Linked DNA regions of Caballeronia sp. LZ062. The main gene of each other region encodes a partner of the protein of the gene in region 2 in a complex. Links are inferred from orthologs where the notes say so. Each region holds a gene or a part of one and is shown on either strand. Other genes may lie near its edges.

Region 1 (3,561 bases), on a different replicon or contig from region 2:
GACGGCGGCGTGCGGAAATACAGCCACGACACCAGCAGCATGAAAAACGAGCCGAGCACGAAGCCGAGCAGCGGCGAAATGAAGATGAAGGCCACGGTCTTGAGCAGCCCGTCCCAGTTGAGCGAGCCCCAGCCCGACTTCGCGAGCGCCGCGCCCACCAGACCGCCGATCAGCGCATGGGACGAACTCGACGGAATGCCGTACACCCACGTGACGATGTTCCAGCCGATCGCGCCGACGAGCGCGCCGAATATGACGTAGTGATCGACGATATCCGGGTCGATCGTGCCCCTGCCGACGGTCGCGGCGACCTTCAGGTGGAAAATGAAATACGCGATGACATTGAACGCGGCCGCGAACGCGACGGCTTGCTGCGGCTTGAGCACGCCGGTCGAAACGACCGTCGCGATGGAGTTGGCGGCGTCGTGAAAGCCGTTCATGAAGTCGAACACGAGTGCGACTATGACGAGCGTAGCGACTGCCCAGATTGCGAGTTGAATCGAATGCATCAGTTGGTGTGGTATTGACCGGCGCTGTACTGACGGCCGGTCTGTGTCGTCATCGCCCGCCGCATGCGATGAGTCCTGCGCGAACGGGCTCGGGCGGCATGATCAGGCGTTTTCCAGCACGATGCCTTCGATGATGTTGGCGACATCCTCGCACTTGTCGGTGATCGTCTCCAGAAGCTCGTAGATCGCCTTGAGCTTGATGAGCGTCTTGACGTCGTCTTCCTCGCGGAAGAGCTTCGACATGGCCGAGCGCAGCACGCGGTCAGCGTCCGACTCCAGGCGGTCGATCTCTTCGCAGATCTTCAGGATTTCGCTCGCGCGTTTCATGTCTTCGAGCAGACCCACGGCCTGCTGCACGCGCAGGCACGTAGCCGTGCAGATGTGCGCGAGCTGGCTCGCTTCCGATGTCACCGCCCGCACGTCGTAAAGCGAAATGGCGGTGGCGACGTCCTCCATCAAGTCGAGGATGTCGTCCATCGTGGTGATGAGCTTGTGAATCTCGTCGCGGTCGAGCGGCGTGATGAACGTCTTGTGCAGCAGATCGATCGTTTCGTGCGTGAGCTTGTCGGCACGCTTTTCGTTCGTCTGGACGTTCTGCTTGTGAACCTCGGCTTCGTCGAGGTTATCGATCAGCAGTTCGAGCTCGCGGCTGGCATCCACCATGCATTTCGCGTGCGCGTTGAAAATCTCGAAGAATTTGCCCTCGGTGGGCATGAAACGACCGAACATGAAAGTCCCGATAGATGGGTCAATGAGGCTGACATCAAACCGACATATTGTACCTGCGCGCAGCACCCGGCGCACCGCGCTCGGACGTCGCGTGCATAGGGCTGTGATCGACGGCTTGACAGTCTTACGCGAACGAGGCTATTCGCCGCCGTAGAAGCTTTGAACGCCGGCGAAATTGTCGAACTTCGTGTATTGGCCGTGGAACGTCAGGCGAACCGGCCCGATGGGACCATTACGCTGCTTGCCGATGATGATTTCCGCGGTGCCTTTATCCGGACTGTCCGGGTTGTAGACTTCGTCGCGGTAAATGAAGAGGATCACGTCCGCGTCCTGCTCGATAGCGCCGGATTCGCGCAGGTCCGACATGATCGGACGCTTGTTGGGACGCTGCTCCAGACCGCGATTGAGCTGCGAAAGGGCGATCACCGGCACGTCCAGTTCCTTCGCGAGACCCTTCAGCGAACGCGAGATTTCCGAAATCTCGGTCGCGCGGTTCTCGCCGCCGCCGGAGCCCGACATCAGCTGCAAATAGTCGACGATGATGAGCCCGAGCTTGCCGCACTGGCGCGACAGGCGCCGCGCCCGCGAGCGCAGTTCCATCGGGTTCAGGCCGCCGGTTTCGTCGATGAAAAGCTGCGCCTCGCTCATTTTCTGCACCGCGTGCGTGAGCTTCGGCCAATCTTCGTCGGTGAGACGGCCCGTGCGCATACGGTGCTGATCAAGGCGTCCGACCGAGCCGAGCATACGCATGGTCAACTGCGTGCCCGGCATTTCCATCGAAAAGACCGCGACGGGCAAGCCGTACTCCACGGCCACGTATTCGCCGATGTTCATCGAGAACGCGGTCTTACCCATCGACGGACGCCCCGCCACGATGATCAGCTCGCCGCCGTGCATGCCCGAGGTCATACGGTCGAGGTCGACGAAGCCGGTCGGCGTGCCGGTGACATCGCTCGGATTGGCCGTGTGATAAAGCGTATCGATGCGCTCGACGACCTGCGTGAGCAGCGGTCCGATTTCGAGGAAGCCTTGCGTGCCGCGCGCACCGTCCTCGGCGATGGAGAACACCCGCGCTTCGGCTTCGTCCAGAATTTGCCGGACTTCCTTCCCTTGCGGATTGAACGCGTCGGCGGAGATTTCATCCGCCACGGACACGAGACGGCGCAGCACCGCGCGGTCGCGCACGATTTCGGCGTAACGGCGGATGTTCGCCGCGCTCGGCGTGTTCTGCGCGAGCGCGTTGAGATACGCCAGGCCACCCACTTCCTCGGCTTTGCCGGCCATCGTCAGCGCTTCGTAGACCGTGATGACGTCGGCCGGCCGCGTCGACGCGATCAGCTTGCCGATGTGCTCGTAAATGATGCGGTGGTCATAGCGATAAAAGTCGCTCTGCGACATGACGTCGGCGATGCGGTCCCATGCCGCGTTGTCCAGCAGCAAGCCGCCGATCACCGATTGCTCGGCTTCGATCGAGTGCGGCGGAACCTTCAGCGCGTCGAGTTGCGGATCTTTGGACGGTGCGTTCATGGGGTGGAATTATCGACGAAATCCGCCATGCGGTGTATTGATCGGACAAACAAAAAGGCAGGAACCCGCGAAGGTTCCTGCCCTTTCTTACTGCTCGCGAAGCCGAAGCCTCGCTTAAAACTTAGGCGTGTTCGCCGAGCACCGACACGGTCACGTCGACAATGACGTCCGTGTGCAGCGCTACTTGAACCGGATGGTCGCCAACCATCTTCAGCGGGCCTTGCGGCAGACGCACTTGCGCCTTTTCCACTTCAGCGAAGCCTTGCGACTTCAGCGCTTCGGCGATGTCCGCGTTCGTGACCGAACCGAACAGACGGCCGTCGACGCCAGCCTTTTGCGAGATCTGAACCGTGAAGCCGTTCAGCTTGTCGCCTTGTGCTTGCGCTGCAGCCAGCTTTTCAGCGGCGTTCTTTTCGAGTTCGGCGCGGCGAACTTCGAATTCGGCGATCGCGTCCTTGGTCGCGCGGCGAGCCTTCTTGCCGGGGATCAGGAAGTTACGTGCGTAGCCGTCCTTGACCTTGACGATGTCGCCCAGGTTGCCCAGGTTGACGACCTTTTCCAAAAGAATGATTTGCATTTTTGGCTATTCCTTATGCGTCGTCTGATTAGGCCTTGTGCAGGTCGGTGTACGGCAGGAGCGCGAGGAAACGCGCGCGCTTGATTGCCGTGTCGAGCTGGCGCTGATAGTGCGCCTTCGTGCCAGTCAGACGAGCCGGCGTGATCTTGCCGTTTTCGCCGATGAAGTCCTTCAGCGTTTCCGTGTCCTTGTAGTCGATGTACTCGACACCGGCTGCCG
Region 2 (5,908 bases):
ATACGGTTCATTTTGTTGATCGTCTCGATCATGTGAACCGGAATACGAATGGTGCGCGCCTGGTCCGCAATCGACCGCGTAATAGCCTGGCGAATCCACCACGTCGCGTAAGTCGAAAACTTATAGCCGCGACGATATTCGAATTTGTCCACCGCCTTCATCAGGCCGATATTGCCTTCCTGAATCAGATCGAGAAATTGCAATCCGCGGTTCGTGTATTTCTTCGCAATCGAAATCACGAGACGCAAATTCGCCTCCGTCATTTCGCGCTTCGCCTGACGCGCCTTCAATTCGCCCGCCGCCATCTGGCGATTCGTTTCTTTCAGGTCCTTGAGCGGCAACACGACGCGCGCCTGCAAGTCCAGCAGCCGCTGCTGCTGCTCGCGGATCGCGGGAATGTTGCGCTCGAGCACGGCGCTGTAACCGTGCCCTTCCGCGACGACCTTGTCGGCCCAGTCGAGGTCCGTCTCATTGCCCGGGAAACGGGCGATGAACTCGGCCCGTGGCATGCCGCACTTGTCGACGACCGTATGCAGGATCTGCCGCTCGACCTGACGCACTTCGTCGACCTGAGCGCGCAGCGTGTCGCACAGGCGCTCGACGGTGCGGGCCGTGAAGCGGATCGACATGAGCTCCGTCTGAATGGCTTCCTGCGCCTTCAGGTACGCCTTCGACTTGTAGCCTTCCTTCTCGTAGGCGCGACGCATCTTGTCGAACCACTCGCTGATGAGCGAGAACTTCTCGAGCGACTGGCGCTTCAGCGCCTCGAGTTGAGCGGCGTTTGCGCTCGCTTGCGCGGCGCCGTCATCGTCGTCCTCTTCTTCGTCGCTTTCCTCGTCGGCTTCCTCGTCCTCGGATTCGATCGCCTCGGCTTCCTGTTCGGAGAAGCCGTCGGTGTCTTCCGCGTTCGGGTCGATGAGACCATCGACGAGTTCGTCGACGCGCGTTTCCTCGTTCTGCACGCGTTCGGCCATCGCGAGAATGTCCGCGATGGTCGTCGGGCACGCGGAGATCGCCATGACCATGTGCTTGAGGCCGTCCTCGATGCGCTTCGCGATCTCGATTTCGCCTTCGCGCGTCAGCAGCTCGACCGTGCCCATTTCGCGCATGTACATGCGCACGGGATCGGTCGTGCGGCCGAATTCGGAGTCGACCGTGGACAGCGCGACTTCGGCTTCTTCCTCGACTTCATCGTCGGCGGAGGCGTTCGGCGCGTTGTCGTTCAGAAGCAGCGTCTCGGCGTCGGGCGCCTGTTCGTACACCGCCACGCCCATGTCGTTGAACGTGCTGATGATGCCTTCGATCGCCTCGGTTTCCGTGAAATTGTCCGGAAGGTGATCGTTGATTTCGGCGTACGTGAGGAACCCGCGCTCTTTGCCGAGCTTGATGAGCGCGCGCAGTTTCGAGCGGCGCTCCTCCAGCTCTTCGACGGTGCCGGGCGCGCTCGACGCGAACGCGTCTTTCAGCAGCGCCTTCTCCTTGGCGCGGCGGTCGCGTGCCTTGGCCTTCTCGACCTTCGCCGCAGGTGCGGCGGCAGGCTCTGCGTTTTGCGTTGCGTCGTCTTCGACGGGTACATCGTTCAGCTTTTTCGTCATGGAGTTCGCCATACAGGCTCTAGTCTCGACTCGCGGCTGCCGGACGGCAACCGATGGAACCGTGAATACCCAATGCGCACGTGCCTCACTGCGTGGCTGCGTGCCCTGCCCGGGGCGCTATCGCGGTTCGAGCAACGCGCCCGAACGTGAATCGCTCCTACTCGCAATAGCAGCCGCTACCCTTGCGCCCGTCTGTTCGTCGGCGTGCTTATCCGCCTCTTGTATGTGTCGAGCCTCGCTTTCGCGGCACTTTCGCCGCTTCATCGGGCTTCGATTGCCGATTCAGTCAGCGCCCTTGCAACTCTCGTAACTTCTCTGAAACGTTTCGCACGTCTCGCCGCCACCAAAGTCGACAGCCAGCGCAATCGTACAAATCGTTGAAAAAAAGCAACGAATTTCAACTTTTTATTATAGCAGTTCACCTCCCGCGATCCGGGCTTGCGCCCCGTCCCGCCTTGATCTGCGCGACTTTCGCCGACAGATCCGAGAACTCCGCCACCTCCTCCGCCGAGAGGCTTGCCTGCCGCGCCAGTTGATCGAGCCGCGCACGGTAACTGTCGTGGCGCAGCTTGACGACCGTTGCAAGCAGTTCTTCCGTCAACAGCCGCTTTTGCTCGTCGACGCGCTGCGCAGCGTCTTCGTCGGACGGGTCGCGTAACAGCAAATCCCGCACGTTTTCATCATAGGCGAGAATTTCCTGGAAGATATCCTCGTAGGTCGGTGCATTTGCTGCATTTCTCAAAACGTCCGACAACATCTGAAATTCCGCCGCGCCGCCCAACTCGCGCACATGGCCGAGCACTTCGCTAAACAATTCACCGTGCTCGGTCATGGTCACGAGTGTGCGTTCGCTCTCTTCATCGAGCGATGCCGCGATGCCCGGATACATCACCAGATTGCGCAGCGCCCGCTGCTCCTGGCCCGTCACGCGACGCCGCTCGCTCTTCGGCACCGACGCGCGGGCGACGGCCGCGGCGCGTGAGTCGATGTCGCAAAGCGCCGCAATTTCCGTGAACGGCGTCGCGAGCCGGTCTGCCAGCATATGCAGGATCTGCACCCGCAACGCGTTCGCCGGAAGGGCTTGCAGGAGCGGCTTTGCGTCGAAGAGCGCCTTCGCGCGGCCCTCCGGCTGCTCCAGTTCCTTGTCGTTCAGCACCTCGTTCAAGAGGAATTGCGACAACGGCATAGCGCGATCGACCTGTTCGCCGAAGCCGTCCGTGCCGAATTCGCGCACGTAGCTGTCCGGATCGTGCTCCTTCGGCAGGAAGAGGAACTTGATGGTCCGATTGTCCGCCGCGTGCGGCAGCGCCGCTTCGAGCGCGCGGCGCGCGGCGCGTCGGCCGGCCGAATCGCCGTCGAAGCTGAACACCACGGTGTCGGTCTGCCGGAAGAGCTTTTGCACGTGGATGGGCGTGCACGCCGTCCCCAACGTGGCGACCGCGTTCGCAAAGCCGAGTTGGGCGAGCGCGACGACATCCATATACCCTTCGACGACGAGCGCGTAGCCCAATTCGCGAATGGCGAGGCGCGCTTCGAAGAGGCCGTACAGCTCGCTGCCTTTGCTAAATAGCGGCGTTTCCGGCGAATTCAAATACTTGGGCTCGCCGCCATCCAGCACGCGCCCGCCGAAGCCGATAACGTTGCCCTTCACGTTGCGGATGGGGAACATCACGCGTTCGCGAAAGCGGTCGTAGCGGCGCGGCTGGCCTTGCGCGTCAGTCTTCTCGCTGACGATGACGAGGCCCGCTTCGACGAGATTGTCGTTGCGGTAGTCGGGGAACGCGGCTTCCAGGTTCTGCCAGCCGTCCGGCGCGTAGCCCAGGCCGAAGCGCGCCGCCACCTCCCCGGTCAATCCGCGCTTTTTCAGATACGCGATGGCGTTCGGCGCCGCGCGCAACTGCTTCCTGTAGAAATCGCAGGCCGTCTGCATGACTTCCGTCAGCGCGACGCTCACCGCCTTGCTCGGCGCGCTTTCGCTGCCATAACCGCCGCCGCGGAACGAATTCGACGGCTCCTGCGGCACCGTCAAACCCGCGCCTTGCGCCAGATCCTTCACGGCTTCGGGGAACGTGAGCCCCGTGTGCTCCATGAGAAAGCCGATGGCCGTGCCGTGCGCGCCGCAGCCAAAGCAGTGATAAAACTGCTTCGTCGGACTCACGGTGAACGACGGGCTTTTCTCGTTATGAAACGGGCACAGGCCCATGAAGTTCGCGCCGCCCTTCTTCAACTGGACGTAGCGGCCCACCACGTCGACGATATCGACGCGGTTGAGCAAATCCTGCAGAAATGCGTGAGGAATCACCTGATGAGAGCGCGGAAGCGGTTACTTCGCGAGCGCCGCTTTCACCTGCGCGGAAACGGCGGTCATGTCCGCCTTGCCCGCGAGTTTCGTCTTGAGCACGCCCATGACCTTGCCCATGTCCTGCGGACCGGTGGCGCCCGTCGCGGCGACGGCGGCCTGCACTTCGGCGGCGATCGCATCGGCGGAAAGCTGCTCCGGCATGTACGCGGCGAGCACGGCGAGTTCGGCGTTTTCCTTCGCGACGAGATCGTCGCGGCCCGCCGCCTGAAACTGGCTGACCGAATCCTTGCGCTGCTTGATCATTTTGTCGATGACGGCGGTCACGCCCGCGTCGTCGAGCGTCACGCGATCGTCGACTTCACGCTGCTTGATCGCCGCGAGCAGCAGGCGAATCGTGCCGAGGCGCTCGGTTTCGCGCGCGCGCATGGCAGTCTTCATGTCGTCGTTGATCTGGTCCTTGAGGCTCATCTTTCACCCGGTGCAATTGCGAAAAAGAAATTCCGGCCGACTTGCCGACTGCCTTGCGCCGCGAAAGCAAAAACCCGCTTGGGGAGGTTCCTCAAGCGGGACTGTAAGCGGGCCGTCTGGAGCTTGCAGCGATGCGCGCCGCTGTCGCGTCAGCCAGAGCGAAGAAGCGCGAAAAAAGGCGCGCGGGCTCCTTCGATGACCGTCCGAGTATAGCAAACGGGTCTGTGATCCGAGACCGGTGAAACACCTGCCGGGCGGACGTCTCAGGCTACCTTCGCGACGCCGCGTGCGTACTCCGCCGCAGCCTTTCCAGCCGCCACGCCGGATGCCCACGCCCACTGGAAGTTATAGCCGCCGAGCCAGCCGGTGACGTCCACCGCCTCGCCCACGAAGTAGAGGCCGGGCACGCGTTCGCTCATCATCGTGGACGACGAGAGTTCGCGCGTATCGACTCCGCCGCGGGTGACTTCCGCCTTGCGATAGCCCTCGGTGCCGCTCGGCGTGAGTGACCAGCCGGACAACGACGCGCCGATTGCCTTCAGCGTGCGGTCGGGCAGATCGGCGAGGCGCGCATCGAGCGGCACGCGCTGCGCGTCGAGCCAGGCGTGCGCGAGGCGCGCCGGCAAATATTCGGCGAGGAAGTTGCCGATCTGCTTGCGCGATTCGGCTTTCGCTTCCAGCAGCAATTCGGTGGCGTCGAGTTCCGGCAGCAGATCGACCCGAATCGGCTCGGACGGATTCCAGTAGCTTGAAATTTGCAGGACGCCCGGACCCGAGAGCCCGCGATGCGTCAGCAGCAAGTCTTCGTCGAATTCGCCGCGCGTCTTGCCGTTTCCGGTACTGATGCGTACCGGCAGCGAAAGCCCGGACAGCGCGGCGAACGGCGCCCAGTCGGCGGACGTGAACGTGAGCGGCACGAGCGCGGGCCGCGTATCGACGAGCTTGTGGCCGAATTGCTTCGCGATGCGGTAGCCGAAGTCGGTCGCGCCGATCTTCGGTATCGACAGGCCGCCCGTCGCGATGACGAGCGCAGGCGCACCAATAGCGCCGGCGGTCGTATCGAGTGCGAAGCGCGCGCCGTCGTGACGGATCGCGTGCACGCTCACCGGACGCCGCCACGCAACGCCGCCCGCCTCGCATTCGCTGCGCAAGACGTCGATGATCGTCTCGCTGGAGTCGTCGCAGAAAAGCTGGCCTTTGTGCTTCTCGTGCCACTTCACGCGATACTGCTTGAGCAAAGCGAGGAAATCGCGCGGCGTGTAGCGCGCGAGCGCCGAGCGACAGAAATGCGGATTCGCCGAGAGAAAATTGGCCGGCTGCGCGTTGACGTTCGTGAAATTGCAGCGCCCGCCGCCCGAGATTCGGATTTTCTCGGCGAGACGCTCGGCGTGGTCGATCAGCACGACGCGCCGGCCTGTCTGAGCCGCAACGGCCGCGCACATCATGCCGGCCGCGCCCGCGCCGATCACGGCGATATCGAAGGATTCCATGCCGCATTGTAACTGCCGCCGCGAACGCGCCGCGCGGCCCGCTGCTATACTTT

What was found. Proteins that work in one complex are often made in the same cells at the same time.
Region 1: the proteins of dnaG (region 2) and P9239_RS11795 are in contact, whole or in part, in a crystal structure (PDB 2R6A), measured with the Geobacillus stearothermophilus proteins. The link is inferred for Caballeronia sp. LZ062 from one-to-one orthologs. Residues at the interface, in WP_049624496.1 of Geobacillus stearothermophilus: Lys456, Leu457, Leu458, Pro459, Ala460, Asn463, Ala464, Leu467, Leu535, Leu536, Ile537, Ala538, Gln544, Glu545, Asp548, Tyr549, His552; in WP_033016901.1 of Geobacillus stearothermophilus: Ser13, Glu15, Ala16, Gln18, Glu91, Leu92, Asp94, Ala95, Val96, Pro97, Thr98, Ala99, Ala100, Asn101, Tyr104, Tyr105, Ile108.

The regions. Positions count from the first base shown.
Region 1 is NZ_JARTWB010000002.1:1,229,638-1,233,198, forward strand. Bases 572-3,561 are described here. They hold P9239_RS11795 (replicative DNA helicase), read right to left. Parts: upstream 2,766-3,561; coding sequence 1,377-2,765; downstream 572-1,376. Other genes in these bases: P9239_RS11790 (DUF47 domain-containing protein), read right to left, coding at 612-1,238; rplI (50S ribosomal protein L9), read right to left, coding at 2,887-3,342; rpsR (30S ribosomal protein S18), read right to left, coding at 3,371-3,561. Also shown: P9239_RS11785 (anion permease), read right to left, coding at 1-509. UniProt on the Escherichia coli protein: The main replicative DNA helicase, it participates in initiation and elongation during chromosome replication. Travels ahead of the DNA replisome, separating dsDNA into templates for DNA synthesis.
Region 2 is NZ_JARTWB010000001.1:1,069,398-1,075,305, reverse strand. Bases 1,456-4,412 are described here. They hold dnaG (DNA primase), read right to left. Parts: upstream 3,898-4,412; coding sequence 2,014-3,897; downstream 1,456-2,013. Other genes in these bases: P9239_RS04920 (GatB/YqeY domain-containing protein), read right to left, coding at 3,919-4,365; rpoD (RNA polymerase sigma factor RpoD), read right to left, coding at 1,456-1,595. In the rest of the region: more of rpoD, read right to left, coding at 1-1,455; P9239_RS04915 (NAD(P)/FAD-dependent oxidoreductase), read right to left, coding at 4,629-5,855. UniProt on the Escherichia coli protein: RNA polymerase that catalyzes the synthesis of short RNA molecules used as primers for DNA polymerase during DNA replication.